DNA from 2 places in the Symbiobacterium terraclitae genome. Region 1 is predicted to be linked to the other one. Evidence: predicted binding sites of a transcription regulator. Region 1 holds the regulator's gene; the other holds the start of a gene.

Region 1 (15,371 bases):
CAACTGCTGCCGGAACAGGGCCAGCGCCGCATTTTTCGGGTCTGCGGCGGCGGCCGCCTCCGCGTAGAGGGCCGCAGTCTCCCCGTCCCCCAGCGCCAGGGCAGCCTGCCCGCTCAGCACCAGGGTCTCCGCCCACCAGGCGGGGGAGTACGTTCCGGGGTAGTACGGCTTGGCGAGGTCCAGCGCCTGTTGGGCGTAGCCCAGGGCGTCGGCCGGCGCGCCGATCGCGAGCTTGAAGCGGGCCCACGCGGCCAGCACGTCAGGCTTCTGCGCCGCCGTCGCCCGCTCCTGCGCCAGCTGCAGCGCGTGCTCGGCCTGCCGGAGCCGGCCGAGGCCGCGGAAGGCGTAGTGCATCTCCAGGTGGCCCCGGTAGTGGTACGGGTCGATGGCGACGATGGCGCGGGCCAGATCCAGCTGCTCCACGTACTCGGTGTTGTGGTAGGCGCTCAGGGCGGCGTCGAAGAGGGGATCGGCCCAGGCCACGAGCCAGCCATCGCCCTCCTGCCGGAGCGTCAGCCAGGCCTCCGGCCACTTCACGGTGCGTCCGGGGTCCGTCACCGTCAGGCCGGCGACGGGCACGCGCATCAACCCCGGCTCCACCTCCACCGCGTCGCCGACGCGGTCGTACTCCACCTCGGTCTCACGCAGGTACGCGGCCACGGCGCTGCTCCCCATCCGCTCCCGGGCCTCGCTGGTCAGCGCGCCCCACACCCCGGCGAAGTCGCCCGCCGAGAGGGACGCCATGAACCGCTGTGCGCTGGCCGCAGCGGCCTCTGCCGTGGTCAGCTCCCCCCCGCATCCGGCCGTCAGCGCGAGCAGCGCAACCAGCAGGACGAGCACTCTGCGCATCGGCGTTCACTCCCGTTCTGCGGCGGCCGCCAGGGCCCTCTCCACCCAGGTGCGCACCTCGGGTGTCAGCGGGATCCGGTCCAGGTCGGGGCGGCCGTACCAGCCCACCCGCTCCACCTCGTCGTTGGCCACCGGCCTGACCGCCGCCGGGTCCGCCGGGCGGGCGAAGTAGATGAGGTCGATGTGCTCGTGGCCGGGCTCGATCTCCTCGAGCTGAATGCCCTCCGGCCGGGCCAGCTGGCGCGGGCCGGGAACCGGGGGCAGCCCGGGCGGCGAGGTGAGGACGACCTCGAGGCCGGCCTCCTCCCGCACCTCGCGGACGGCGGCCTCGTCGGGCAGTTCGCCGGGCTCGATGTGTCCGCCCGGGGGAAGCCACATCGCCAGCTTGCGATGCCAGAGGAGCAGCACCTTCTGTTCGTGGACGACAAACGTGGAGACGGTGAAGTCGCGCGTGACGGCGGCCATGCGTGTGAACAACTCCTTCAGTATTACCACCCGGACAGGCCTCTGCCCTGCGGGCGTGCCCGTGCGGCACTGTTCGCGCCGCCGGCTCATACCCTGAGGAACGGGGGTGAAGTCGATGTTTTACGGACCCGTAGGATTCCCCTCTTCCCCCGGGGCAGGCGGCTCTGGCACCCGGGGCGGAACGGGTGACATGAATCAGGGCGGCGGCATGCAATGCGGCATGTGCGGCACGCCTTCCGGCATGGGCGGCATGGGCTCCGGTATGGGCTCAGGCATGGGCGGAATGGGCCCCGGCATGGGCTGGATGCCCTCCGGCATGGGCGGAATGGGCCCCGGCATGGGCTGGATGCCCTCCGGCATGGGCGGAATGGGCCCCGGCATGGGCTGGATGCCCTTCGGCAAGGGCGGCATGCCCGGCATGGACTGGATGCCCTCCGGTAAGGGCAAGATGCCCGGCATGGGCTGGATGCCCTTCGGCAAGGACGACATGCCCTACGGCAAGGGCGACATGTCCCCGGGCATGGGCGACATGCTCTACGGCAAGGGCGGCAAGCCCTTCGGCAAGGGCTGGATGCCCTTCGGCAAGGGCAAGATGCCCGGCTGGGGCCCGACCCCGGGCGGGGGGTTCGCCAAGCAGTACCCACCCGGCATGGTGGGCATCCCCTACGGCTTCTATCCCGGCTACGGCCTCGTGCAGTAGCCCGGTGGGCGGATCACGACGGCAGGACCGTGCCTCGCGGCCCCTGCCGTCATCCCTGTCCGCAGAGGCGCGCCAGCGAGTCGACGCGCCATCCCATATGACGGATCTCGGCCAGTACGAGATGCAACTGCAGGCCGAAGTCGCGGCGATCGCGCAGGTCGACCAGCCGCTCCACCCGTTGACCGAACGCGGCCAGGGCGGAATGGAAGCTGCGCGCGGCGTCCGGGTCGGCGGCGGCGCCGTGCAGCGCCTGGCCCAGCACGGAGGCCCGGTACCGCTGCAGCGACCGGAGAACCGCCGTCAGCAGTTCCCGCTCCGGACCGTGCGGCAGGCCGCCGGCCTCCAGCACCAGCTTGTGGACGTCCATGATCGCCTCGACGAAGACGAACAGTGAACTGTTCGCCTGCCTGAGCACCGCCGCCTGCGCCGGCGGGACATCGGATTCGCCCAGGTCGAGCGCGGCCCGGGCGGCTGCCAGGTGCTCCTGCGCCCTGGCCGCATCCCGCTTGATCTGTTCCTTCTGGTACTCCTGCGGGGCGCCCAGGCTGAGCAGCAGCCGCTCCATGAACTGGTCGACCGCCCGCTCCCCGGAGGCGATTTCGGCCCGGGCGCGCCCCAGCACGTCAGGCGGGCGGATCAGCCGGTTGACCACGAACCCCACCGCCATGCCGACCACGATGATGCCCATGCGTTCCAGCGTGTACAGCAGGAAGTCGTGCTCGGGCCTGTCCATCACGAAGAGGACGACGACGACCGCCAGCCCCGCTGCCTCCGTCAGGCGGAAGCGCACCAGCAGGCCGAGGGCGAGGATCGCCCCGAGGGCCATCGTGAGCGGGGTCACCGGCAGCCACATGCCCAGCAGCGTGGCCACGAGGCCGGCCACCGCGTTGCCCAGCAGCTGCTGCCGGAACGTCTCCCGCGCCTTGCTGATGGCGGGCTGGACGGCGAGCACCGCGGCGACAGCGCCGAAGGTCGCGTAGCTGGAGCCCAGCCGGTGCAGCAGGACGAGCGTCAGGAAGACAGCCAGGCCGGTCTTCACGATGCGGGCGCCGAGGAACGGCTGGAGAACGCGCAGGGGAAAATCCATATGCCATCCCCCATATCCAACGATTGACAGTGCGGGTAACTCCTGTTATAGTCGGAATTACCAGAACAGAGGAGGAGTGCCCGGTGCCCCGCGACGGCGTGCCTTCACCGGTGCTGGACGTGCATTTCCGGGAACCGACGGCTGCGAAACAGCTGGCGACCGCGCTCGGCCTGCAGTTCCGCTCGCTCCTGCAGCCGGAGCGGTATCTGCCCGTCTTCTTCCTGGTGGGCGCCACGAGCTCCACCGGCGACTCCCTGGGGCCGTTCATCGGCTGGTTCCTGAAGCGGAAGGGCTTCACCGGGGAGTACGTCGGCGACCTGGAGAACCCCGTGCACGCCACCAACCTGCGGGGCCGGCTCTTCGAGGCCTGGGCCGGCGCCCTGCGGCGGGAGAAGCTGCCCTACCTCATCGCGGTGGACGCCGCGGTGGGCCGCCCCGGCCGCATCACGCTGAACCGGGGGCCCCTGCGCCCCGGTGCCGCCATGGGCAAGAGCCTGCCCCGGGTGGGCCAGATGCACATCATGGGCGGTACGGCCAACTTCCCGTTCATGATCTGGTTCGCCGGCCTCGATCAGACCGTGGGCATGGCGGAAGTCATCGCAGACGGTCTGCTGGCGTTCTGGGACGACTACGAATCCGGCCGGCTCTTCGCACACCGCCGGACCGCCCAGACGGTCTTCGCCTGATTCGAGTTCAACAGGCCGCCCGAGGGGTTCGCCGCCGTGCGCGGCGAACCCTTTTTATATGGTCCGATGCGGCCTTGACGCCTCCGGACAGGATGGGTAGACTGTTGCCAAAACAGGCGAATTCAGGGCAGGAGAGGAGACCGGAACGGTGCAGCAGGATGTGGAACGTGTACTGATCTCGGAGGCGGAGATCAAGGCCAAGATCGCGGAGCTGGGCGCGCAGATCTCGGCCGACTTCGCCGGCAAGGACCTGGTTGTGGTTGGCATCTTGAAGGGCGCTGCCCTGTTCTGCTCCGACCTGTTCCGCGCGATCACGATCCCGGCCGAGCTGGACTTCATGCGCATCTCGTCCTACGGCGCTGCGACGAAGTCCACCGGCGTGCACCGCGTGCTGCTCGACCTCGATTATACCCTCGAGGGGCGGCATGTGCTGATCGTCGAGGACATCGTCGATACCGGACTGACGATCAAGTTCCTGAAGGACTACCTGTCCCAGCGCGGCCCGGCTTCCCTCAAGGTGGCCGCCCTGCTGGACAAGCCCTCGCGCCGCAAGGTTCCCGTCACCGTGGACTACCGTGGCTTCGAGGTGCCCGACTTCTTCGTGGTCGGGATGGGGCTCGATTTCCGGGAGAAGTACCGCAACCTGCGCGAGATCTGCATCCTCAAGCCAGAGATCTACGAGTCGTAAGGTGCGCCGCGCTGCGGAAGGAGAGGCAGGATGAGTCGCCATAGTGATCTGATTGTCGTCGTCGATTTCGGCGGTCAGTATTCACAGCTGATCGCACGCCGCGTGCGCGAGCTGCAAGTCTACTGCGAGATCTGGCCTGCGAGCGCACCGGCGAGCCGCTTCCGGGAGGCGAACGTCAGCGGGATCATCTTCTCCGGCGGGCCGGCTTCGGTCTACGGCGAGGGCGCCCCGCGCATCGACCCGGCCGTGTACGAGCTGGGCATCCCGGTCCTCGGCATCTGCTACGGCATGCAGCTGATGGCGCTGCAGCTGGGCGGCGCGGTGGAGCGCCCCGACCGCGGGGAGTACGGGAAGGCGGTTCTCCGCCTGGCGCCCGGCGAGCACCCGCTGTTCCGCGGGCTCGGCGGCGAGACCCAGGTCTGGATGAGCCACTTCGACTCGGTCGTCAGGGTGCCGCAGGGCTTCCGGGTGCTGGGCTCGACAGAGAACACGCCCGTCGCCGTCATCGGCGACGACGGCCGGCGTTTCTACGGCGTGCAGTTCCACCCCGAGGTGGTGCACACGCTGCAGGGCCGGGAGATCATCAAGAACTACCTCTTTAACATTGTAGGATGCAAGGGCGACTGGACCACGGAGTCCTTCATCGCCAGCCAGGTCGAGGCGATCCGCCGGCGGGTGGGTGACGGCCAGGTGCTCTGCGCCCTGTCGGGCGGCGTCGACTCCTCCGTGGCCGCGGTGCTCGTCCACCAGGCGATCGGCGACCAGCTGACCTGCATGTTCGTCGACCACGGCCTGCTGCGCAAGGGCGAGGCGGAGCAGGTGGTCCGCACCTTCCGGGACCGCTTCCGCATCAAGCTGGTGCACGTGGACGCCTCCGAGCGCTTCCTCAGCAAGCTGAAGGGCGTCACCGATCCCGAGCAGAAGCGGAAGATCATCGGCAACGAGTTCATCTACGTCTTCCAGGACGAGGCGCGCAAGCTGGGGCAGATCGACTACCTGGTGCAGGGCACCGTCTACCCAGACGTCATCGAGTCGGGCACCGGGACCGCGCAGGTGATCAAGTCGCACCACAACGTGGGCGGGCTGCCGAAGGAGATGAAGTTCCAGCTGATCGAGCCCTTCCGGGAGCTGTTCAAGGATGAGGTGCGCGCCGTGGGCCGCACCCTGGGCGTGCCCGAGGAGATCGTCGGCCGCCACCCGTTCCCGGGCCCGGGGCTGGGCATCCGGGTGCTGGGCGAGGTCACGCCGGACAAGCTGGCGATCCTGCGGGAGGCCGACGCGATCTACATCGAGGAGATCCGGAAGGCCGGGCTGTACGACAAGATCTGGCAGGCGTTCGCCGTGCTGCCGGACGTGCGCAGCGTGGGTGTGATGGGCGACGAGCGGACCTACGCCTACCCGATCGTCCTGCGGGCAGTTACCTCGGAGGACGGCATGACGGCCGACTTCTACCGGTTCCCGTGGGAGCTGCTGGAGCGCATCTCCAACCGCATCGTCAACGAGGTGCCGCAGGTCAACCGGGTGGTCTACGACATGACCTCAAAGCCCCCGGGCACGATCGAGTGGGAGTAACCCAAGCAGGCGAGGGGCCGGGGCTGTGCGCCTCCGGCCCTCGTTTTGCGCGCACTGCGAGCCCTAGGGCGGCTTGACTTTCGAGGCGTCTGATGCTATTTTCAAGCTAGGTGCGTTAGCACTCGTAGGCGTTGACTGCTAACCAGTCAATGCCTTTTTGGCCTATGGGGTCAAGCGGAGGTGACTCCCCGTGATTGATGACCGCAAGAACAAGGTGCTGCAGGCGATCATCGAAGACTACGTTGCCACCGCCGAGCCGGTCGGATCACGGACGATTGCGCGCAAGTACAACCTCGGAGTCAGTCCTGCCACCATCCGCAACGAGATGTCTGACCTGGAGGAACTGGGCTACCTGGAGCAGCCGCACACCTCGGCTGGCCGGATCCCGTCCGACCGGGGCTACCGCTACTACGTCGACTGCCTCATGCCCGAGTACTCGATCACCGAAGCCGAGCGGGAGCGCATCCGGCGCACGTTCGAGCGGAAGATCTACGAGATCGACACCCTGGTGCGTGAGACAGCCCGGCTTCTCTCCGATACCACCCACCTCACCGCGGTGATCTCCGGCCCGCAGTTCGAGAAGGCCGTCTTCAAGGAGCTGCGCCTGGTGCCGCTGAGCGGTGACAAGGCGCTGCTGGTCTACATTACGGACAGCGGCATGATCGAGAACAAGGTGCTGGAGATGCCCTACGAGGTCACCCTTCTGGAGTTTCAGCAGGTGACCGAGGTCCTGAACGAGCAGCTGCGGGGCCAGCGCGTGGAGTCGCTCTCCAGGGGGGCGCTCCAGGCGCTGCAGCGGGAACTCTCCCGGTACGGCTCGCTGCTGGAGCAGGCGCTCTACTTCCTCGAGCAGCGGATGGAGCCCGGGGAGCGCCGGCGGCTCTACCTGGGCGGCACCACCCACATGCTGGACCAGCCCGAGTTTCGCGACGTCAACCGGCTGAAGGGCCTGCTCTCGTTCCTGGAGCACGAAGAGTCGGTCGTCGACCTGCTGCAGCCCGAGAAGGAGACCGACGGGGTGGAGGTCCAGATCGGCGAGGAGATCCGGGTGCGCGAGCTGGCGGACTGCTCCATCGTCACGGCCACCTACCGGCTGGGCGACGAGATCATCGGCAAGATGGGCGTGATCGGCCCCAAGCGCATGGAGTACGCGCGGGTGGTCTCCGTGTTGAACTCCATCTCCGCCTACCTCAATGAGGCGACCAGGAGGGGCTGAGGCGATTCGCCCGGGGAAACGCATCCCCGGGCTTTTCCGCGCCCTGTGCGGGGCTTGACACGGGTACAGGTGGGTGCTATGTTCATTTGTGGATGCGTTAGCACTCGGTTCGACCGAGTGCTAACAAGGAGAAGAGGTGACCGGCATCGATGGAGGAGCAGTCCAGGAACACCCCCCGGGATCAGACGCCACCAGAACCGCCGCCGGACGGCGCTCCGGAGCAGGAGCAGACGGAGACAGCCCAGCCGGCCGCCGAAGCACCGGAGGCCGCCTCCGCTGACCAGGAGAGCCAGGCAGCGCAGGCCGCCGAGGCGAAGGTGGCCGAACTGACCGAACGGCTCATCCGGCTGCACGCCGACTTTGAGAACTACCGGCGCCGCATGCAGCGGGAGAAGGAGGAAGTGGCGGTCTACGGGAACCAGCGGCTGCTCCTGAACCTTCTGCCCGTACTGGACAATCTTGAAAGAGCGCTGGCCACACCGCCCACCCCTGGCGACGAGCGGCTGCGCGAGGGCGTCGAGCTCACGGCGCGCGCGTTCCGGGCCGTTCTGGAGAAGGAGGGCGTCACCCCGATCGAGGCGGTCGGCAAGCCCTTCGACCCCAACCTGCACGAGGCCATGATGACCGATGAGGACCCGGAGCAGGAGGACGGCGTGGTGCTGGCCGAGTTCCAGAAGGGGTACCGGCTGGGCGACAGGGTGATCCGGGCGAGCCTGGTCAAGGTCAACAGGCGCAGCTAGCGGGCAGACCAGAACAAGGAGGCTTTACGGCAGATGGCCAAGGTGATCGGCATTGACCTCGGCACGACCAACTCGGTCGTGGCCGTGATGGATGGCAACGAGCCCACCGTGCTGGAGAACGCGGAGGGCGACCGCACCACCCCGTCGGTGGTGGCGTTCAGCAAGACCGGCGAGCGGCTGGTCGGCAAGGTGGCCAAGCGGCAGGCCATCACCAACCCCGACCGCACGATCATCTCGATCAAGCGGCACATGGGCAGCGACTACAAGGTCCGCATCGACGACAAGACATACACGCCGCAGGAGATCTCGGCGATGATCCTGGCCAAGCTGAAGGCCGACGCCGAGGCGAAGCTGGGCGAGAAGATCACGCAGGCGGTCATCACCGTGCCGGCCTACTTCACGGACTCCCAGCGGCAGGCGACCAAGGACGCCGGCACCATCGCCGGCCTCGAGGTCCTGCGCATCATCAACGAGCCGACCGCGGCGGCGCTGGCCTACGGCCTCGACAAGGGCGACGACCAGCGGATCCTGGTCTTCGACCTGGGCGGCGGCACGTTCGACGTGTCGATCCTCGAGCTCGGCGGCGGCACTTTCCAGGTCATCGCGACGGCCGGCAACAACAAGCTGGGCGGCGACGACTTCGACGAGCGCATCGTGAACTACGTCGCCGACCGCTTCCAGCGGGAGCATGGCATCGACCTCCGCAAGGACAAGCAAGCGCTGCAGCGGCTGCGCGAGGCCGCCGAGAAGGCGAAGGTCGAGCTCTCCTCCGTGACGACCACCAACATCAACCTGCCCTTCATCACTATGACCAGCGAGGGGCCGGTCCACCTGGACGAGACCCTCACCCGGGCCAAGTTCGAGGAGCTGACGGCCGACCTGGTGGAGGCCACGATGGGCCCCACCCGCCAGGCCCTGAAGGACGCGGGCGTGGAGCCCGGCGAGATCGACAAGGTGCTGCTGGTGGGCGGCTCCACCCGCATCCCGGCCGTGCAGGAGGCCGTGCGCCGCTTCTTCGGTAAGGAGCCGTACAAGGGCATCAACCCGGACGAGGTCGTCGCCATGGGCGCCGCCATCCAGGCCGGCGTCATCAAGGGCGACGTGAAGGACGTCCTGCTGCTCGACGTCACCCCGCTCTCCCTGGGCATTGAGACCCTGGGCGGCGTGTTCACCAAGCTGATCGAGCGGAACACCACCATCCCGACCCGGAAGAGCCAGATCTTCTCCACCGCCGCGGACGGCCAGACTCAGGTGGAGATCCACGTCCTGCAGGGCGAGCGCGAGATGGCCGCCTACAACAAGACCCTGGGCCGGTTCATCCTCGACGGCATCCCGCCGGCGCCGCGCGGCGTGCCCAAGATCGAGGTCACCTTCGACATCGACGTCAACGGCATCGTGCACGTCTCGGCCAAGGACCTGGGCACCGGCAAGGAGCAGAAGATCACCATCCAGTCGCAGACGTCCATGTCCAAGGAGGAGATCGAGAAGGCCATCAAGGAGGCCGAGGCGATGGCCGCCGAGGACAAGCGGCGCCGCGAGGAGGCCGAGATCCGCAACAATGCGGACGCCGCGGTGTACAATGCAGAGAAGATGCTCAAGGAGTCCGAGGGCAAGGGCATCGACCAGTCGCTGCTGGACGCCGTGAAGAACGCCATCGATCCGGTGAAGGAGGCCCTCAAGGGCACCGACGCCCAGGCGATCAAGCAGGCCACGGAGAAGCTGACCGAGGCCGTTTACAAGCTCTCGGCGGCCATCTACGAGAAGGCGGGCGCCGGGGCCGGCGCCAACGCCCAGACCGGCCAGGAGGCCGGCGGCGGCGAGCACATGGACGCCGACTTCAAGGTGAAGGACGAGGACAAGTAGGCCGCACTGGACTGCGGTTCGGGAGGGGGGCCGCTCGAGCCCCCCTCCTGTCACTTGCCCCGGCGCTGCCCTGGTGGTAACTTCTAAGGAGTAGGGGGGTGGGCCGACTGGCCAAACGCGACTACTACGAGGTGCTGGGCGTACCCCGGAACGCCACCGAGGCCGAGATCAAGAAGGCCTTCCGCACCCTCGCGCGCAAGTACCACCCGGACGCCAACAAGGACGACCCCAACGCCGCCGAGAAGTTCAAGGAGATCAACGAGGCCTACCAGACCCTCTCCGATCCCGAGAAGCGGGCCCGCTACGACCAGTTTGGCCACGCCGCGGAGCAGATGGGCGGCATGGGCGGCAACCCCTTCGAGGGGTTCGGCGGCTTCGGGCAGGGCGATTTCGGGGGCTTTGGCGACATCTTCGAGATGTTCTTCGGCGGCGGGCGGCAGCGGACCGCACGCGGGCCGGTGCGCGGCGCGGACCTGGAGTACGAGCTGGAGCTGACCCTGGAAGAGGCCGCCTTCGGCTGCACCAAGGAGCTGCGCGTCCCCCGCACCGAGGACTGCGACACCTGCGGCGGCTCCGGAGCCCGGCCGGGCACGAACCCGGTCACGTGCCCCAGGTGCAAGGGCACCGGGCAGATTCAGGTTACCCAGAACACCGTCTTCGGCCGGTTCGTCAACGTCAGCACCTGCGACCGCTGCCGGGGCGAGGGCAAGATCATCGAGTCGCCCTGCCCCGCCTGCCACGGGCGCGGGCGCGTGCAGAAGACGAAGCGGGTCGAGGTGAGGGTGCCGGGCGGCGTGGACACCGGGCAGCGCCTGCGCATGCCCGGTTACGGCGAGGCCGGCGAGCGGGGCGGCGCCCCCGGCGACCTCTATATCGTGATGCGGGTGAGGCCCGACCGGCGGTTCCGCCGCGAGGGCGACGACCTGTACAGCGAGGCCGAGATCTCCTTCATCCAGGCCGCCCTGGGCACCGAGATCGAGGTGCAGACGCTGGACGGGCCCGAGGTCATCAGGGTGCCCGAGGGCACGCAGCCGGGCGACACAATCCGGCTGAAGGGCAAGGGCGTCAAGCGCCTGCGGGGCTCGGGCCGGGGAGACCAGCACGTGGTGATCAGGGTGAAGACGCCGGGGCGCCTCTCCGAGCGGGAGCGAGCGCTGCTCATGGAGTTGGCCGCCCTCCGCGGCGAGCGGGTCTCCGGCATGGCCGAGCACAAGGAGAAGGGGTTCTTCGAGAAGATGAAGGATGCCCTGGGTGGCCGTTAGCGCAAGGAGCGGGCCTCCCCCCATGCGCGGGGGAGGCCCTGTTGACATTGGAGGTGCAGCCGTGTCCTGGTCGGTCCGCCGTGATCCGGTACTCGATCCTGCACTGCCGCCCGAGGCGTGGGCGGCCGCAAGGCGGCGCCGGCGCGCCCGCCGGGCGCTGGGCGCGCTGCTCCTGGTCCTCCTGGCGGCGCTGGGCGCCTGGGCCTTCAACACACTCACCGACCGCACCCGGGGCCTCGCCCCCGAGCAGGTGGTGGAGGCGGCCGGAAGAGCCCTGCTGGCCGCGGCGCGCTACGACTTTACGGCCGAGCTGACGGGTACCTCTCCCGACGGCTTCTTCCCGGCGACCCGGCTGTCGGGCCAGTACCAGGCCGACCCGCTGCTGTTGCACCTCTCCGGCGACGTGGGCAGCGGCCCCGCCCGCACGCCCTTCGAATACTACCTGGCGGAGGGCGGGCTCTTCGTGCGGCAGGTGCGCGGCGGGGGCTGGCTCCGGGTGACGGCCGACGATGTGGCCGAGGTGGCGGCGTTTCAGCCGGACAACCTGGCCGCGCCGCTGGTGGTGGGCCTGCGCGGGGCCGAGCTGCTGGGCCGGGAGCGGCTGGGCGGGGCGGAGGCCGCAGTCTTCGCCCTGGACCTGGACCCCGCCGTGATGCGGGTGGCGCCGGCCGGGCCGGACGAGCAGGTGGCCTACCGGCTCTGGGTGGACACCCGGAGCCTGCGCCCCCTGGCCTTCTCCATCCTGGTGGAGCGCCCGGCACAGCGGGGCTCGAGCTTCCAGTACAGGCTGGAGTGGACGTACCCCGAGTCCGAGCCGCTTGCGCTGCCCGACGAGGTGCGGCAGGTGGCGGCGGACTGAACGAGGAGGAGCAGATCTTGCGTTATCTGGAGACGACCATCCGCTGCCGCCGGGCGGCGGCCGACGCGGTGGGCAACCTGCTGATGGAGCTGAGCGGCAGCGGCTACGCCGTCGACGACCCGCTGGCTGTGCTGGAGAACCGGCCCAACTGGGAGATCACGGACCTGGTGCCCGGGGACCCCGAGTGGGTGACGGTGACGGGCTGGCTGCCGGAGACCGACGACCTGGAGCAGCAGCGGCTGCGCCTCGAGGCGGCGCTGGACCGCCTCCGGGGCATGGGCCTGGGCGCCATCGAGCCCGCCCGCTTCCGCTGGGTCGAGGACGAGGACTGGGCGAACAACTGGAAGGCCTACTTCAAGCCGCTGCGCCTGGGCGAGCGGCTGGTGGTCATCCCCTCCTGGGAGCAGCACGACCTGCAGCCGGGCGACCTGCCGCTCTACCTGGATCCGGGCATGGCCTTCGGCACCGGGACGCACGCCACCACCGCCCTCTGCCTGCGTTGGCTGGAGCGGCTGGTCACGCCCGGCAGCCGCGTGATCGACGTGGGCACGGGCTCCGGCATCCTGGCCATCGCTGCCCACCGACTCGGCGCGGGCTCCGTGCTCGCGGTCGACATCGACCCGGTGGCGGTGCAGGTGGCGGAGGAGAACATCCGGCGCAACGGGGCGCCCGTCGAGGTGCGGCGGGCGACGCTGGACCAGGTGGAGGCGGAAGAGGCAGACCTGATTGTGGCCAACATCATCGCCTCGGTGATCCAGGAGATCCTGCCCGACGTCCACGCCAGGCTGAAGCCCGGCGGCCGGTTCCTGGCCTCGGGGATCATCGCCGAGAAGCGGGACGCGGTGGCCGCGGCGATGACCGAGGCCTGGCTGCTGCCGGTGGGCATCCGGGAGCAGGACGGCTGGGTGGCCATCCTGGCGATGAAGCCGTGACGACCCGCTTCTTCCTGGACCGGGTGGAGAGCGGGCGCGTCGTCCTCTCCCGCGCGGACTCCCACCACCTGCTGCGCGTGATGCGCGCGGCGCCCGGCACGCCGTTCATCGCCCTCGCCGGGGGCGTGGCCTACGACTGCGTCCTCGAGGCGGTGGAGGACGGGCTGGCCTGCGGGCGCGTGGTGGGCAGCCGCCCGGCGACGGGCGAGCCGCGCATCCGCATCGCGCTCTTCCAGGGGCTCGCCAAGGGGGAGAAGATGGAGTTCGTGATCCAGCACGGCACGGAGTTGGGCATCGCCGAGTTCATCCCCGTCGCGGCGGCCCGCAGCGTGGTGAAGCTGGACGCGAAGAAGGCCGCCGACCGCACCGAGCGCTGGCAGCGCATCGCGCGGGAGGCGGCGGAGCAGTCGCGCCGGGGGGCCGTGCCCCGCGTGTCCGCACCGGTGACGTGGAAGGAGGCGGTGGCGGGCATCGCCGGGTTCGATCTCGCCCTGGTCCCCTGGGAGGAGGGCGGGGAGCCGCTGAAGGCGGTACTGGAGGCCCATCCGGACGCGCTGTCCTACGCGCTCTTCATCGGCCCCGAGGGGGGACTCACGGCCGATGAGGTGGCGCTGGCCCGGGCCGCCGGTGCGATCCCCGTCACGCTGGGGCCGCGGATCCTGCGCACGGAGACGGCCCCGCTGGCTGCTGCTGCCGCAATCCTGTACGCCCGCGGCGAGATGGGGTAGCGCAACTCGCGGCCCCCGCCAGACGTCACATCAGCCGGAAGAGCCCCTCGGCGTAGGTCGCCCCGGAGCGTCCGGCCATGATGCGCCCCATGAGGCGGACCGCCCCGTCGGTCTCGGCCTCGTCCAGGTAGACCATCTGGCTGCGGTGCGCCTTCACCGCCCGCAGCTTGTCGGCCATCACGGCGGTGATGTCCACCAGCACGTCCGGGCTGCGCGTGCCGTAAAAGTAGACCTGCGCACCGCCCGAGACCCGCGACCGGGCCACGTCCAACACCGTGCGCCCCAGCGCCTTGTGGTCGCGGTTGGCCATCCCCGGCACCAGCTCCTTCGGGTCGAAGGCGAAGACCACCTCCGGGGCCGCGCGGTCCCAGGCGCGGGCCAGCGCCCGCTCCAGGCGGGGGTCCTCTGCCAGTCCGAAGTCGGGCAGGCCGAGGAACTGAACCGTCTCGTACCCCTGGATGCGGGCGGCGAGCCACTGTTCCGCCTGCCGCTCGCCGGCCAGGTCCTCCCAGTTGCCGCGCTTCTCGCCGTCGGAGAAGACGACCGCGGTGATGCGGCTGCCGGCGAGGGCCATCCGCCGGAGGGTGCCGCCGCAGAAGAACTCCAGGTCGTCGGGGTGGGCCGTCAGCGCCAGCACCCGCCGGGGCGTGGTGACCAGCAGCTCGCCCTGCGCCAGGGCGAGGCCCGGGTGGTCGGGCGCCATGAGGCGGGCAGCCAGCCGCTCCGCCCACCGGCTGCTGCCCGCCCGGTAGAGGCAGGAGAACAGGCGGCGCTTGACGGCCAGGGTCAGGTCGGGGCGGGCCTGTACCTTCCGGGGCAACGGGCTCACCTCCTCAGACCAGCCGGTAGAAGGGCTCCGCGTACATCGCGGGCACCCGCCCCGTGTGGAGGCGGCAGACGTACCGGTTGAAGAGGCTCACCGCCCAGTCCGGGCCCCGCAGCTGGCTCCGGTGCGCCTTGACGGCGTTCAGCTTCTCCTGCATCACTTCGGTGATGTCTACCAGCACGTTGGGGTGGCGCGCAGCGTAGAAGTAGATGCGCTCGCCCCGGGAGATCGAACTGCGGGCCCTGGCCAGTACCGCCGCCCCCAGGGCGAGATGGTCGGGGTTCTGCCCCAGGGGCACCGGCCCCTTGGGGTCGAAGGCCAGCACCAGTTCGGGCCGGGTGCGGATCCAGAGGTCGTCCAGCGCCCGCTCCAGGTCAGGGCCGGGGCGGATCCGCCCGTCGGGCAGGTCCAGCTGGATCAGCTCCGCCCGCAGGATCGCCGCCGCCTGCTCGGCCTCGCGGGCGCGGATCTCTCCGATGTTGGCGCGGTTCGTGGCCCGCTCGCCCCGCGACAGCACGGCCATGGTGACGGCGCTGCCGTTCTGGGACAGGAGCCGCAGCGTGCCCCCGGCGAACAGCTCCAGGTCGCCCGGGTGCGGGCCGATGGCGAGCACCCGGTAGCGCCGGCTGACCATCTCCAGGCCGGCCTGCAGCGCGACGCCGGGGTAGTAGGGCTGCTGCATGCGGCGCCAGACCAGCCATGCCGCGGCCACGGCCCCGCCCGCAACCAGCCAGGGGAGTGTGGAACCCGATCGCCGCTCCAATGCGCACAGCCCCTCTCTCGCGGTTTCCCCCGTAGCATGCGTCAGTCCGCGGATTTTCACGCCTGGGGGCCGCGGGGCAGGAAGGCGGCGGTCGCGCTGGAGAAGCTACCACCGGGGGTGTTATCTTGCAGCAAG
Region 2 (15,371 bases), on a different contig from region 1:
GAGGCGCAGCCCGCGCGCCCGCAGCGCGGCCAGCAGCGGATCGACCTCGGGATAGCGCGGGTACCGGCGCCGGGCCGCGGCGAAGCGCCCCACCATGGACCGCGCCAGGTCGTCGTCGCGGATCCCCTGCGCGGCGAGCGCCGCCTGCCAGGCCGCCGTGCGGTATCCCGGCGCCCACGCCCGCAGGCCGGCGATGGCCGGGTGTTCGCCCCGATCGTAGCGTGCCCAGAGCCCCTCGGCCGCGCTGTGGCCGATCCGCTCGCAGTAGGCGGCGTACGGACCCTCGGCCCAGAGGCGCCGGGCCTCCGACCACGCCCGCTCGGCCAGGCGCGCCTGGTCGACGCCCGGCCCCGCGAGGGCGGCCGCCTCGGCCAGCGCCGCCCGCGTGACGGGCTCGTCCAGGATCAGTGTCTCGTCCAGGTCGAAGAGGATTGCCCTGACCAACGCGTCCACCTCCTGCCGTTTGAGGTATCTTACCACAAGCCGGGCCGCCGGAGGCACAAGCGCGATCCGGAAAAAGGAACACCCCCCAGCCGGTAGCTGAGGGGTGTACTGGTTGTCAGACTGGCTGTCAACCTACATCATATCCATGCCGCCCATGCCGGGGTTCGGGGCGGACTCCTTCTTCTCGGGCTTCTCGGTGACGGCCGCCTCGGTGGTCAGGACCAGGGCGGCGATGGAGGCGGCGTTCTGAAGGGCGGAGCGGGTGACCTTGACCGGGTCGATGATGCCGGCCTGGACCATGTCCACGTACTCCTCCTTCAGGGCGTCGAAGCCGTGACCGGCCGGGAGGTTGCGGACCTTCTCGACGACGACGGAGCCCTCGAGGCCGCCGTTCTCGACGATGCAGCGCAGCGGCTCCTCGACCGCACGCCGGACGATCTGGGCGCCGACCTTCTCGTCGCCGTGGAGCGTCTCGATCAGCTCGTCGATGGCCTTCTGGGCCTGGAGCAGCGCGACGCCGCCGCCGGCGACGATGCCCTCCTCAACGGCCGCCCGGGTGGCGTTCAGGGCGTCCTCGATGCGCAGCTTCTTCTCCTTCAGCTCGACCTCGGTGGCCGCGCCGACCTTGATGACCGCCACGCCGCCGGCCAGCTTGGCCAGCCGCTCCTGCAGCTTCTCGCGGTCGAAGTCGGACGTGGTCTCCTCGATCTGCCGCTTGATGGAGGCGACCCGGTTCTTGATGGCCTCGGCGGAGCCGGCGCCGTCGATGATCGTGGTCTTCTCCTTCTCGATGCGGACCTGGCGGGCCTGGCCGAAGGACTCGACGGTGGCGTTCTCCAGCTTGCGGCCCAGCTCCTCGGAGATGACCTCGCCGCCGGTGAGGATGGCGATGTCCTCGAGCATGGCCTTGCGGCGGTCGCCGAAGCCCGGGGCCTTGACGGCCGCGACCTGCAGGGTGCCGCGGAGCTTGTTGACGACCAGGGTGGCCAGGGCCTCGCCCTCGACGTCCTCAGCGATGATCAGCAGGGGCTTGCCGCGCTGCACGACCTTCTCCAGCACGGGCAGCAGGTCCTGAACGGCGGAGATCTTCTTATCGGTGATCAGGATATAGGGCTCGTTCAGGACGGCCTCCATCTTCTCCGTATCGGTGACGAAGTAGGCGGAGACATAGCCCCGGTCGAACTGCATGCCCTCGACGGTCTCGAGCTCGGTCTGGAGGGTCTTGGACTCCTCGACGGTGATGACGCCGTCCTTGCCGACGGTGTCCATGGCCTTGGCCACGAGCTCGCCGATCTCGCGGTCGTTGTTGGCGGAGATGGAGGCGACCTCGGCGATGGCCTTGTTGGTCTCGACGGGGATGGCCATCTTGCGCAGGGACTCGACGGCGGCATCGACGGCCTTCTCGATGCCCCGCTTCAGGATCATCGGGTTGGCGCCGCCGGTGACGTTCTTCAGGCCCTCCTTGATGATGGCCTGGGCCAGGACGGTGGAGGTGGTGGTGCCGTCGCCGGCGACGTCGTTGGTCTTGGTGGCGACCTCCTTCACCAGCTGGGCGCCCATGTTCTCAAAGGGATCCTCGAGCTCGATCTCGCGGGCGATGGTGACACCGTCATTGGCGACGGCGGGGGCGCCGAACTTCTTGTCGAGCACGACGTTCCGGCCACGGGGACCCAGGGTGACCTTCACGGTGTTCGCAAGAGCATCAACGCCGGCCTGCAGCTTGCGCCGAGCGGTTTCGTCGAAGATAATCTGCTTGGCAGGCATCGCTAACGTAGACCTCCTTTAACCCTGAACGATGGCGAGAATGTCGCGCTCGCCGTCCAGGATGATGTACTCCTCGCCGTCGATCTTGACCTCGGTGCCGGCATACTTGGAGAAGATGACGGTGTCGCCCTCCTTGACCTCGAGCTCCACCTTGCTCCCGGACTCGAGGGTGCGGCCCGGGCCAACGGCCACGACCTTACCCTGCTGGGGCTTCTCCTTGGCGGTGTCGGGCAGCAGAATGCCGCTCTTGGTACGCTCTTCCTTCTCGAGCGCCTTGATGACGACCCGAGCGCCCAACGGCTTGATGTTCATCTCGAAGGTCCCTCCTCAAGCTTGAATCTGTTAGCACTCGCTAACCCCGAGTGCTAACACCATGACCTATGATAGAAAAGGTTCCAGAGGGAGTCAAGACCCTCCACTTGCTTTTTTTCCCGCTGTGCCCGGCGGCTGTAGCCATTCCCCGACGTAGCCTTCCCCGGCCGCAACCATCCACCGCTCCAGCCGCATCCGGAGCAGCCCATCCTTCGCCCCGCCCTGCGGGGCGGCGCGCCGCCGCGAAACGTGCGGCCGCAGTTCTGCGGCCGCAGGCTGTCCAGGAGGTATGCTGTTCGTGGACAACCTCACCGTGGCCGAGGCCCTGTACGAGATCGCGGACCTGCTGGAGTTCACCGGAGAGGACCCGTTCAAGGTGCGCGCCTACCGGAAGGCCGCCGAGGCCGTCGGCCTGCTGCCCGAACAGGTGGCCGACCTGGCCGGGGCCGGGCGCCTCACCCGGGTGCCCGGCATCGGCAAGGCAATCGCCGCCAAGATCGCCGAGCTGGTGGAGACCGGCCGCATCGGCTATCTGGAGGAGCTGCGGCAGGCGGTACCCCCGGGGGTTCTCGACCTCACCCGCGTGCCGGGCCTCGGCGCCCGCACCGCGATGCTGCTCTACCGGCGGCTGGGCGTGGACAGCCTGGAGGCGCTGGAGCTCGCCGCGCGGGAGGGCCGGCTGCGGGACCTGCCGGGCCTGGGGCCCCGCAAGGAGGCGGCGATCCTCGAGGCGGCGGCCCGCGTCCGCCGGCGGCCCGACCGGGTCTCCATCGGGGTCGCCGCCCCGATCGCAGAGGCCGTGGTGCGTCACCTGCGCAGCCACCCCGCCGTGCTCCGGGCGGAGGTCGCGGGCTCCGTCCGCCGGCGGCAGGAGACGGTGGCGGACATCGACGTGGTGATCGCCACCCGGGACCCCGCCGCCGTCCAGGCCCACCTGGACCGCCTGCCCCCGCTCCCCCGCCCGGTCGACCCGGTGCTGGTGCCGCCCGAGGCGTTCGCCCTGACGCTGTTCGAGCGGACAGGCTCGGCCGCCCACCTGGCCGAGCTGGCCGGCGCGGCCCCGCCGGCGGAGTTGGCAGGCATGGCTCCGCCGGCAGCTGCCGAGTACGTCCGGCCGTACGCCGCCGGAGCCGCAGACAGCCCCCACCGCAGCGCACAAGACTCCCGGGTAACCGAGGAGTCCGAGGCCGCCGACGCCGTCGTCTACCGGACGCTGGGCCTGCCCTATATCCCGCCGGAGCTGCGGGAGGGCGGGGGCGAGGTGGCCGCCGCCCGCGCCGGGCGCCTGCCCCGCCTGATCACCGTGGCAGACCTCCGGGGCGACCTCCACGTGCACACCACCGCCTCAGACGGCACGGCGACGCTGGCGGAGATGGCCGAGGCGGCCCGGGCGTTGGGCCACCGCTACCTCGCCATCTGCGACCACTCCCAGTCGCTGGCCATCGCCCGGGGGCTGAGCCCGGAGCGGCTCAGGCAGCACATCGCCGCCATCCGCCGGCTGGACCAGGGGGAGGGCTTCCGCCTGCTGGCCGGCGCCGAGGTGGACATCCTGCGGGACGGCACCCTCGACTACCCGGACGAGCTGCTGGCGGAGCTGGACGTGGTGGTGGCCTCGCTGCACAGCCACCTGGGGCTGCCCGAGGCGGAGCAGACCGAGCGGCTGCTCCGGGCGATCCACAACCCGCACGTGGACATCATCGGCCACCCCTTCGGCCGGGTCATCGGCCGGCGCGAGCCCGCGGCGCTCGACTTCGACCGCATCCTGGAGGCCTGTGCCCGCACCGGCACGGCGCTGGAGATCTCGGCCAGCCCGTCCCGGCTCGACCTCCCCGACCGGCATGCGCGCCTGGCCCGGGAGGCGGGCGTGAAGCTGGTGATCAACACCGACGCCCACTCCGTACGGGAGCTGGAACTCCTGCCCTACGGCGTCGGGCAGGCCCGCCGGGGCTGGGTGGAGCCGCAGGACGTGATCAACGCCATGGACCTGCCCGAGCTGCTGGACTGGCTCGCGCGTCCGAAGGGCTGAAGCCGCTCTCTCAAGCCACCACCCGGGCCAGCAGCCCGCTCTCGGGAAGACCTCCCCGGGGTCCGACGCCCAGGGCCAGCCGGTTGTTGTCGACCACCGCCAGGTCGAACAGCAGCCGGGCCTCGCCCTCCACCTCCAGCCAGTGGAACCGGTGGCCGTTGGGCTTCATGACCCGGTCGCAGCGGGGAAGCCGGGACCCGTCCTCGAACAGCTTGAGCCTGTAGAGGCCCTGCGGGGCGGGGCGGATCTCCACGCGGACCGGCCGCTCGGCGAGGAGGCCCGCGAAGGTGCCGACCCACGGGTAGTTCATCTGGCCCACGTGCCGGTCGGCCTGGGGCTCGAAGGGCCGCACGACGGGGTCCAGCTCCGGATGGAAGGCTGCCACCAGCAGGACGTCCGCGTGCCCCCGCACCCATGCCTGGTTGCAGCGCACCCGCACCGACTGGCCGGGGCCGATGATCGCCGGGTTGCCCACGCCCAGCAGCCGTGCAGTCTCCGAGGCCACCGGCAGGCCGGCCGGCACGGCGTAGAACTCGGTGGTGGCCGTGACCTCGCGGAAGCCGAGGTTCCACACGACCGCCTGCGGCCGCCCGTCCGGCCCCACCGTGATGTCGGGTGAGGCGAAGGGCGCCGCGAGGGGCCGGGAACCGTCATCCCCCGGCCGCGCCCTGAGCAGCAGGAAGGACGGCCGGTACATCTCCCTTGCCCTGCGCAGCACACGAATCCCCCCCATGCATCAGCGTGGGGGGGATTTCACCGGCTGCTGAAGGCCATCCTTTTCCCTTGCAGATTATTAACGGGGGCGCAGAGGCATCCAGACGGGGCATCAGCGCACCTTGAGCCCGCGCTTCTGCACGTCGGCCAGGCGCCGGGCCGGCACCCACTCGCCCGGGGCCCGGCGCTGGACGGGTACCTCCTGGGTCTGCTGCGCGCGGGCGGGGCGGGTGAACAGCAGGATCAGCAGGGGAGCCGTGAGCCAGAGCCACGGGACGAGGCTGGCGCCGGTGCCGGGCCAGTACCGGTCCAAAAGCGCGGCGGCGGGCAGGAACGCCCCCTGCCAGAGCGAGTGGATCCAGTCGGGCGCCCAGTAGTGCAGCAGCAGGAGGCCGGGCGCCTGGGAGAGGAAGGCGGTCCAGGCCGCGGTGGAGGCCCGGTAGCGCCGGGTCCGCCGCTCCGCCTCGTCGCGGAAGACCAGGCCGAGCCGCCAGGCGAACCACAGCAGGAACAGAGTGGTCAGGAGCCCCACCCAGGGCAGCCGGCCGGACAGGAACCAGCCCAGGCCGCCCAGCAGCACTTGCCCGACCAGGAGCAGAAATGCCGTCTGAAGCCGCAGCTGCAGCATGTGATCACCTCTGACGGGTTTCAGGTGTAGAGTACGCGGATCGACGGCGATATTCCTGCCTGTGAATTATCGAGTTGTGCGATACGAGCACGCCCCCCGCACCGCTGTTGTGCGGGGGGCCTGTGTTCGAGCGACACCCCTCCAGTACGGACGGCCTGAGTGGCCCGGGTGGCCACGGTTCACGCCTTCCTCAACGGGAGGACTTGTCGCTGTCCTGGCGCGAGACCGGCACGCTCACCGTGATTCTCTCCTCGCCCACCCGGAAGACCAGCCCGAGCTCCGCCTCCTCGACCTCCAGGGGACGGGCGGAGATGGCGCCCAGGTAGCCGTGCGGCGTCTCCACGGGTTCGGTGGCAAAATCGACCGCTTCTTCGCCGCCGGTGCGACCGCCCCACGGCCACGGCCACCGCGGGGCCGGACGCACCACAACCGATTCCACCGCCACAGGCTGCACGTCGCTCCCCCCGGTGGCAGGCGCCCCCAGCACCCGGTAGACAATCACGGTGCCCTCGGCGTTCGCCACCGCCGCGAGGATGCGCACGGTGATGCCGCCCCGGGTGACCTCCGCCAGGCTGGCCTGTTCCCCTCCCATCCCGGCATGGACGACGACCGCCGGGGTTGCGGACCGCTGCAGGCCGGCAGCCGCCCAGGTCCACCTGAACAAGGAGACGCCCAGGGCCAGGGCGGTGACCGCTGCGGCCGCGCCGCCCATCCACGGCTTCCACCGGCTGCCGCGGCGCCCCATCTGCTTCGGGACGGGCTTCAGGGGCACCCGCTCCCGCACCAAGGCCTCCAGGTCCATCGTCGGCTCTCCAGCCTGCGCCCAGCGCTTCAGCGCCTGGCCCAGGCGGTGCTCGAAGTCGTCGCGGCCGTTCATTGCGCCGCCCTCCTCTCTGCTTCCTCCATCTGTCGCAGCAGCGCCAGCGCCTTCCCGAGGCGGGACTTCACGGTGCCCACGGGGATGCCCAGGGCCTCGGCCACCTCCTGCTGCGACATATCCAGCATGTACCGCAGCACCACCACCGGACGCAGGTGGTCGCTGAGGCGCGCCACCATCCCCCAGACCGCCGTCGACTCTGCATCCGGCCCCGGGACCGTATCCGGCAGGTAGGCCGCCAGGTCGTCCACCGGGACGGACCGCTGCCTGCGCTCCAGGATCTGCCGGCACTGCCGGATCAGGATCCGCCGAATCCAGGCGCCGAAGGCGTGCGCGTCGCGCAGTTGGTCGAAGTGCCGGTACCCGGCCAGAGCCGTCTCCTGCAGGGCGTCCTCGGCGTCGGCCCGGTTCCCCAGCATCGCCAGGGCAATCCGCTCCAGATAGCCCTGATGGGCCCGCAGCAACTGTAAGTACTCCATGGCCTGACCCTCTCTGACCGTTCTCACCAAAATAGAGGGTGGGGAGGCACGTTCCGTTCGCGGAAGGTCCACGGAGCAGCAGCTGCCCGACCGAGCGGCAGCCGACTGTCTTCCCGAGGCCCCGGAACAAGCAAGACCCCCGTGCAGCTGCTGTGCACGGGGGCGCCTGCGCTATTCCACTTCCTCGCCGGGGCGGACGTAGGTGCCGCTCTTGCCGCCGGTCTTCTTCACCAGGCGGATCTCGCCGACCACCATGCCCTTGTCGACGGCCTTGGCCATGTCGTAGATGGTGAGCGCCGCCACGGAGCAGGCGGTGAGCGCCTCCATCTCCACCCCGGTCCGGCCCACCGTCGAAACCCGGGACTCGATCAGCACCCGGCCGCCGGCCTCGTCGAAGGCGAAATCGACGCTGGCCTGCGTGATCGGCAGCGGATGGCAGAGCGGGATCAGCTCGCCCGTGCGTTTGGCCGCCATGATGCCGGCCACTCGGGCCACGCCGATCACGTCGCCCTTGGGCACGCCGCCCGACTGGATCAGGGCCAGGGTCTCGGGGCGCATCCGCACCTCCGCCCGGGCGATGGCCACCCGCTCGGTCTCCTGCTTGGCGCCCACGTCGACCATGCGGGCGTTGCCGCGCGGGTCCAGATGCGTCAGCTCTGCCATGCAGTGCTCCCTCCAGTATCGCGTGTCACGGCTAGCCGCCGATGCCATGCATGACCCGCAGCTTGTAGTCCGACTCCAGGTCGTCGAAGTTGTGCTCGCGGGGCTTGCGCAGGATCGCGTCGGCCAGGGCGTTCTTCAGATCCTCGTCTGTCCTGGACGGGTCGCGGATGATCGACTTCAGGTCCACCTCGTGGACGTGGCCCAGGCAAGGGTTGATCTTGCCGTCGGCCGAGAGCCGGATCCGGTTGCAGTCGGCGCAGAAGCACTCGGTGACGGCGGAGATGAAGCCCACCGTGCCCTTCGCCCCGGGCAGCCGCCAGTACTTGGCCGGTCCGTTGCCCTTCACGCCCTCCCGCACCGGCTCCAGGTCGCCGAACTCGTCCAGGAGCCGCTCCCGCATCTCCGCGGCGGAGACCAGGTTCTCCCACGTGAAGGTGTACGCCTCGGAGAAGGGCATGACCTCGATGTAGCGCATGTGGATCGGCTTATCCAGGGTGAGCCTGGCCATGTCGGCCAGCTCGTCGTCGTTCCAGCCGCGGATGACCACCATGTTGAGCTTCACCGGCTCCATCCCCAGCTCCAGCGCAGCGTCCACCGCGGCCAGCACGTCGGCCGGGCTGCCGGGCATCCGGGCGATCTTCGTGAACCGGTCGGGGCGGAGCGTGTCCAGCGAGATGTTCAGCCGGTCGACGCCCGCGGCCTTCAGGTCCTTGGCCATTTTGGGGAAGAGCAGGCCGTTGGTCGATAGCGAGAGGTCCTTCACGCCCAGGGGTTTGAGCTGGGCGAGGAACTTCACGATGTCCTTGCGCACCAGGGGCTCGCCGCCCGTCACGCGGATCCGGTCGATCCCCAGCTCCACCGCAGCCTTGATCACCCGCGTGAGCTCCTCGTACGTGAGGTACTCGTGGTGCGGGCCCAGCGTCACGCCCTGGAGGGGCATGCAGTAGACGCAGCGCAGGTTGCAGCGGTCGGTCACCGAGACGCGCATGTAGTTGATCTTCCGGCCCCACTGATCGATCATGGTCGGGCCTCCCTTCAGATGGCTAGACCCGGCGGATTCGGCCGGAGTCAGCGCAGTCGTAGCCGCCCAGGGACTCCACGGCTCCCAGGAACTCGGGGTCGCGGAGCAGGGTCAGCACCGCTTGAACCCCAGGGTGCTCCTCCAGCTCCGCCGGGATGCAGAGCTCGTACTCCTCCCAGGCCACCGGGACGAAGTCCAGGTCCATCGCCTGCGCGGCGGACCGGATGCCCAGCCCGGCGTCGGCGTCGCCCGCCTTCACGGCCGCGGCGACGTTCAGGTGGGTGAACAGCTCCCAGCGGTACCCCTGCACCTCAGCAGGCGAGATCCCCTCCTGCTTCAGGTGGTAATCCAGCAGCAGCCGGGTGCCGGCGCCCCGCTGCCGGTTGACGTATTGCACGTCGGGCCGGGCCAGGTCGCGGAACGAGGTGATGTTCTTCGGGTTGCCCCTGGGCACGATGAAGCCCTGCTCCCGCCTGGCCAGCAGCACCAGCAGCGCCGGCCTGCCCAGGTACTTCTGCACGTATGCGGTGTTGTAGTCGCCCGTGGCCTCGTCCAGCAGGTGGACGCCGGCCACGTGTGCCTCGCCCCGCTTCAGGGCCAGCAGCCCGCCCTGGGAGCCCACGTGGGCGCTGGAGAGGTAGAAGCCGCTCTTCCGGCGCAGGAAGGAGCCCATCAGGTCCAGCGACGTGTCGTGGGAGCCGATGGCCACCACGGTCTCCTGGATCTCGCTTAGCGGCCGGAGCAGCTCCACCTCGACCTCGCTGCCCTCGCCGATGCCCTCCAGTCCGGAGGGGACCACCAGCAGGCCGTCCGCCCGCACCAGCGACGAGATGACAGCGGCGCCCCGGCTGATGGGCGTGGCCACCAGCCGCTCGCCCACCCGGCCGAGCTTCACCCGCACGTACTCCGTCACCCCCATGGGCGAGGTTACCCGGCGGGCCAGGCTGGCCCGCACCGTCGGGCGCCGGGGCACCTGTTGGCCCAGGAAGCGGTAGACCAGCGGCTTCACAAAGAGCTCGGCCGTCAACCAGGTGGAGACGGGATAGCCGGGCAGGCCGACGAAGGGCTTGCCGTCGATCAGGCCCAGCATCACGGGCTTGCCGGGGCGGATGGCGACGCCGTGCGCCAGCACCTGCCCCAGCTCCTTCAGCACGTGGACGGTGTAGTCCTCGCTGCCGGCGGAGGAGCCGGCGTTGACGATGACGATGTCGGAGCCGGCGACGGCCTCCCGGACCGTCCGGCGGATCAGGTCGTAGTCGTCGCGCACGATCGGGCCGCGCACGGGCGTGCCGCCCCACTCGGACACCATCGACAGGATGACGCGCGAGTTGAACTCGATGATCTCCCCGGGGGCCGGGTCGGCCTTCGGCTCGACGATCTCCGTGCCCGTCGGGATGAACGTGACCACCGGCTTCCGCACCACGGGTACCTCCAGGATGCCGGCGGCCAGCAGCGCGCCCATGTCCTGGGGCCGGATGGTGTGCCCCTCCGGCAGCAGGATCTCGGTGGCCACCACGTCCTCGCCGATCTGCCGCACGTCCTGCCAGGGGGCCACCGGCGCCAGAATCTCGCAGCGGGCGCCGCTGTGGTGGCCGTCGTCCAGCAGGTTGACGTGCTCCACCATGATGACCGCGTCGCAGCCGGGCGGCAGGGGGTCGCCGGTGTCGACCCAGTGGGCCTGCTCTCCGATGGTCAGGGTGAGCGGCGACGTCTCGGTGGCGCCGAAGGTATCGCTGGCCTTCACCGCGATGCCGTCCACGGCGGAGGCGTTGTAGTGCGGGGCCGAGATGCGGGCCCGCACGGGTGCCGCGGTGATGCGGCCCAGAGCCTTGTCGGTGGGGACGACCTCTCGCTGCGGGCCCCAGCCGGCCTGGTCGAGGGCGGTGAGCAGCCGCTCCAGGGCTACGTCGTGGGGCAGCGATTCCAGGTAGATCTGCCGCTTGCTCATGCCAGGACCTCCACTTCCACCGTATCGCCGGCCAGCAGCCCCTCCCGGGCGGAGGGGATCACGATCAACCCGTCGGCCTTCACCAGTGTCGAGATGAGGCCGGACTTGCCGTGCACCGGCTCGGCCCAGACCTCGCCGTCCCGCCGGAAGAGCCGCACCCGCACCACGTCGGTGCGGCCGGCCGTCGACGCCACGTTCTTGGTCAGCCGCGCCAGAACGGTGGGCCGGAACTCCGGCTCGGGCGGCAGTCCCTGCATCTGCCGGAGCAGCGGCGCCACGAAGAGGCTGTAGACCACCTGTGCGCTCACGGGGTGGCCGGGGAGCCCGGCCACGGGCACGCCCCCGGCCACGGCCAGGATCGTCGGCTTACCGGGCTTCAGCTTCACGCCGTGCACGAGCACGCCCGGCTCGCCCAGCCGTCCGATCAGGCGGGCGGTGAGGTCCCGGGCGCCCACGCTGGAGCCGCCGGAGATCAGGATGAGGTCGTACGCCATGCCCTGCCTGAGGAGGGCGAGGATCCGCTCCTCGTCGTCGGGGGCGAGGCCCAGGAACGCGGGCTCGCCGCCGTCCCGCAGCACCAGGGCGGAGAGCGCCTGGCCGTTGGACTCCCGGATCTGGCCGGGGCCCGGGGCCTGATCGGCGGGAACCAGCTCGTCGCCGGTGGAGATGATAGCCACCCGGGGACGCCGCACCACGTCCACCTGCAGGATGCCGGCGTGGCTGAGCAGCGCTGCCTCCTGCGCCCGGATCAGCCGCCCGGCGGGGATCAGCTCCGCGCCGGCCCGGCAGTCCTCGCCCCGGTGCATCACGTTCTCGCCCGGCGAGACGGGCCGCAGCGCCGCGATTTCGTCAGGCGCCGACTGCTCGGTGTGCTCCACCATGATCACCGCGTCTGCCCCCTCCGGCAGTGCGCCGCCGGTGGCGATCTTCTGCGCCTCGCCGGGGTTCAGCGGCAGCGTCGGCGCCTGACCCATCGGGATCTCGGCGGTGACGGTGAGGTAGGCCGGGAGCCCCTCGGAGGCGCCGAAGGTGTCGGCCGAGCGGACGGCGTAGCCGTCCACGCTGCTCCGGGCGAAGGGCGGCAGCTCCTCCGGCGACAGCACCGGCGAGGCGGTGATCCGCCCTGCGGCCTCAGACGCGGCAACCCGCTCCGCGGCCATGCGCCGCTCCACCGCAGCCAGCCACCGATCCCGGGCCTCCTCGACGGACAGTAGCGTAAAAAACTCCATCGTTTCACCTGCTTCGTCGGTCCATCGCATGTAAAAAAACAGCCATCCCCCGGCAGGAAGACAGCAGAACAACGCGGGCGCCCCCCGCAGGCTCCGCCCCTTTCCAACGGGAGGCCGCCGGGTTTCCCCGACGACCCTGGCCCGAAAAGCCGGGACCGGTCAGGCGACCATTCGGAACACAGGTCGCAAGACTCGGGACGTGGTCGATGCAGTTGTCGCGTCCATTATACGGTTGACCGCGGGGTCAGAGCAAGCAAACTCCCCCCTAATGACACATATGGTGGAGGGACGAGGACAGACTTCGGTACTTGGCGGACTAGATTTGCGACGGGCGGTGGCCGGAGCGCGCGAGTGCCACCTGCTCGATCCGTTACAGACTCGGGCATGTGAGGGGCGGTGGCGTGCCGATGAGGCGCGGATTTCAAGTGTTCCGCGTGGCGACGACCTACATCGGAACGGTCGTGGGCGCCGGTTTCGCGTCCGGCCAGGAGACACTGCGCTTCTTCGCCGCTTACGGGCGCTGGGGGTTGACGGGTGTGCTGCTGGCCACGGCGCTCTTCTGCCTCTTTGGCGTGACCGTGATGGAGCTCGGCCGGCGGATGCGGGCCGAGACGCACCGGGAGATCCTGCACCACGTCTGCGGCCCGCTGGTGGGGCGGATCATGGACGGCGCCGTAACGCTCTTCCTCGGCATCACGCTGACAGTGATGATCGCAGGCGGCGGGGCGATCTTCAGCCAGCAGCTGGGCTCGCCGTACGCCCTCGGCACGCTGTTCACCGCGGTGCTCGCCGGCGCGACGATCCTGGCCGGCATGCGGGGCATCATGACGGCCAACACGGTCGTGGTGCCGCTCCTCACCGGCGCCGTGGTCCTGCTGGTGGCCTCGTCGCTGCACTACCACGGGCTCGGCGCCGCCCTGGGCCAGCTCGCCCCCGCGCCCGAGCTGGCGCCGGCACGCTCCTGGTGGATGGCCGCGCTGCTCTACGTGAGCTACAATCTGGTGCTTTCGATTTCGGTGCTGGGCCCGCTGGGCGCCGAGGTGAACGACCGCCGGGTGATCCTCTGGGGCGGCGCCGCCGGCGGCCTCGCCCTGGGCCTGATGGCCGCGGGCATGACGCTGACCATCAGCGCCCACCTGCCCGAGGCGGCGGTGGAGATCCCCATGCTCTACCTGACCCGCTTCCACAGCGGCGCCGTGCAGTGGTTCTACGCCCTGGTGCTCTGGGCCGAGATCTACACGACCGCCGTCGCCTGCGCCTACGGCTTCGCCGGACGGCTGGGCCGGTTCTGGCGCTACCGGGAGGCCGTCGTGGCGACCATCTGCCTGACCCTCCTGGGCAGCGGGTTCGGCTTCAGCCGGCTGCTGGCTTTCTTCTACCCGCTCTTCGGCCTGGTTGCGCTGGTGGTGCTTGCGGGGCTGGCGCGGGCTGGGGCTGTCTGGGCCAGATGAAGTACGAGGCCGCGATCAGGAGATCGATGATCACGGAGACCGTCCAGACCCGCAGTACCGCTGCCAGGGCGTTGGTCCGTACAGGATCACCGACGAGGTAGATGAGGAGGAAGAGATACCCGCCGCCCAGCAGCCAGGCGAGAAGGTAAAGCAGGCTGCCCTGCAGGTTATACCGGGCGTGCTCGCGGCCGTACAGCTGCACCGGCCGCGCACCCGTTTTCAGGACGTAGTACCGGAACCGTTCATCCGCCCAGCGGACGAGCCGCTTTCCGAACGTAACCGAAATGCTGAGGTAGACCGCGGCGATGCCGTGGGCGAGGGTCGCAACCGTGCCGTTGACCAGGACGTCGTACGTCGTCGCAACGAGCAGAACCAGGTCCAGCACGGCGGTCATGGCCAGCAGGACGAGGCCGAGGCGAGGCCTGTTCAGCAGGTAGCGGACGGCCAGGCCGGTGATGGTGCAGAGCCAGAAGCCGATTTCTACCCCGATGATGAGGTAGGCGATGGGACTCATCGGATGCCACGCACCCCTTTTTAGCACAAGTGTATTGCCAAAGGGGAGTGTAGCACGGCCGCCTCGTTTTTGCAACACACTTGTGCTATAATAGCTCCATGCCGAAGGTCGTCAGTCACGAGGAACAGCGGAAGCGCATCGCCGAGGCGATGTGGCGGGTCATCCTGAAGAGCGGCATGGAAGGGGCGACAGTGCGGAAGATCGCCGCGGAAGCGGGCATGTCAGCCGGTGCCTTGCGGCACTACTTCAAGAACCAGGACGATCTGCTGATCTACGCGATGCGGTTCGTAAACGAGCGGGTGGAGCAGCGCATCCTGCGTCTCGTGCGGGAAGACCTCCCACCCGACGAGAAAGCGGTCCGGCTGCTGCTGGAGCTGGTGCCCCTGGATGCGGAGCGCAGGGCCGAGATGGACGTCTGGTTCTCCTTCATGGAACACGTCCGCCACCGCGCGGATCTCACGGGGGTTCCGGAGAACCGGATGCACGAGCTCATCTGCCAGCTGCTCGCGTACCTCGACCGCGAGCGGATGCTGCGCGCGGGCCTGGATCTGGCGCTGGAGGCAGAGCGGATCTACGCCGTCATCGACGGGCTGGCGGTCCATGCGCTGCTCGAACCTGAGCGCCTCCGGCCGGAGGAGATGGAGCGGGTCGTCCGCACCTCGGTCTCCCAGCTGTGCCGGCAGCCCTGACAGGGCCGCCCCCACCGCATGCACCAGCGGTGGGGGCGGCTCCTTCGGACTACCGCTTCATGGGCGTGGCGCCGTTCTCGTCGTAGATGTAGAACCCGCGGCCGCTCTTGCGGCCCAGGTAGCCAGCCTGCACCATCTGCACCAGCAGCGGGCAGGGCCGGTACTTGGGATCCTTGAAGCCTTCATACAGCACGTTCATGATCGACAGGCAGGTGTCCAGCCCGATGAAGTCCGCCAGGGTGAGCGGGCCCATGGGGTGGTTCATGCCGAGCTTCATCACCGTGTCGACTTCCTCGACCCCGGCGATGCCCTCGTACACGCAGAACATGGCCTCGTTCAGCATCGGCATGAGAACCCGGTTGGAGACGAAGCCCGGGAAGTCGTTGACCTCGACCGGCGTCTTCCCCATCGCCTCGGCGAGGGACCGGATCCGGGCGTAGGTCTCGTCCGAGGTCGCGATGCCCCGGATGACCTCCACCAGCTGCATGACCGGCACCGGGTTCATGAAGTGCATGCCGATGAACCGGTCGGGCCGGCGGGTCACCGCAGCCAGCTGCGTGATCGGAAGGCTGGAGGTGTTGGAGGCGAAGAGGGTGGTCTCCGGGCAGATCT

Evidence for each region. Region 1 encodes HrcA, which represses chaperone genes, less so after heat shock. Its sites were predicted from a motif close to TGTTAGCACTCNNNNNNNNNGAGTGCTAACA; they were not measured.
Region 2: a site for HrcA is predicted at 2,549-2,579, ahead of groES (co-chaperone GroES). Genes of this name have one in related genera too.

Annotation. Positions count from the first base shown of each region.
Region 1 is NZ_JAGGLG010000004.1:70,757-86,127, reverse strand. It holds gene J2Z79_RS03710 (hypothetical protein) at 1-849, opposite strand, end outside; gene J2Z79_RS03705 (NUDIX hydrolase) at 856-1,314, opposite strand; gene J2Z79_RS03700 (hypothetical protein) at 1,505-2,014, shown strand; gene J2Z79_RS03695 (FUSC family protein) at 2,064-3,101, opposite strand; gene J2Z79_RS03690 (DUF1256 domain-containing protein) at 3,185-3,787, shown strand; gene hpt (hypoxanthine phosphoribosyltransferase) at 3,936-4,475, shown strand; gene guaA (glutamine-hydrolyzing GMP synthase) at 4,506-6,047, shown strand; gene hrcA (heat-inducible transcriptional repressor HrcA) at 6,238-7,263, shown strand; gene grpE (nucleotide exchange factor GrpE) at 7,413-8,003, shown strand; gene dnaK (molecular chaperone DnaK) at 8,037-9,866, shown strand; gene dnaJ (molecular chaperone DnaJ) at 9,974-11,128, shown strand; gene J2Z79_RS03655 (hypothetical protein) at 11,190-11,987, shown strand; gene prmA (50S ribosomal protein L11 methyltransferase) at 12,005-12,919, shown strand; gene J2Z79_RS03645 (RsmE family RNA methyltransferase) at 12,916-13,647, shown strand; gene J2Z79_RS03640 (PIG-L deacetylase family protein) at 13,673-14,467, opposite strand; gene J2Z79_RS03635 (PIG-L deacetylase family protein) at 14,481-15,236, opposite strand; gene J2Z79_RS03630 (hypothetical protein) at 15,362-15,371, shown strand, end outside.
Region 2 is NZ_JAGGLG010000002.1:165,343-180,713, reverse strand. It holds gene J2Z79_RS02370 (HAD family hydrolase) at 1-444, opposite strand, end outside; gene groL (chaperonin GroEL) at 577-2,208, opposite strand; gene groES (co-chaperone GroES) at 2,227-2,520, opposite strand; gene J2Z79_RS02355 (PHP domain-containing protein) at 2,819-4,546, shown strand; gene J2Z79_RS02350 (hypothetical protein) at 4,557-5,264, opposite strand; gene J2Z79_RS02345 (hypothetical protein) at 5,373-5,888, opposite strand; gene J2Z79_RS02340 (hypothetical protein) at 6,079-6,765, opposite strand; gene J2Z79_RS02335 (RNA polymerase sigma factor) at 6,762-7,244, opposite strand; gene moaC (cyclic pyranopterin monophosphate synthase MoaC) at 7,416-7,907, opposite strand; gene moaA (GTP 3',8-cyclase MoaA) at 7,939-8,928, opposite strand; gene J2Z79_RS02320 (molybdopterin biosynthesis protein) at 8,951-10,876, opposite strand; gene J2Z79_RS02315 (molybdopterin molybdotransferase MoeA) at 10,873-12,105, opposite strand; molybdenum cofactor riboswitch at 12,186-12,315, opposite strand; gene J2Z79_RS02310 (YkvI family membrane protein) at 12,513-13,556, shown strand; gene J2Z79_RS02305 (hypothetical protein) at 13,459-14,070, opposite strand; gene J2Z79_RS02300 (TetR/AcrR family transcriptional regulator) at 14,169-14,759, shown strand; gene J2Z79_RS02295 (3-hydroxybutyryl-CoA dehydrogenase) at 14,809-15,371, opposite strand, start outside.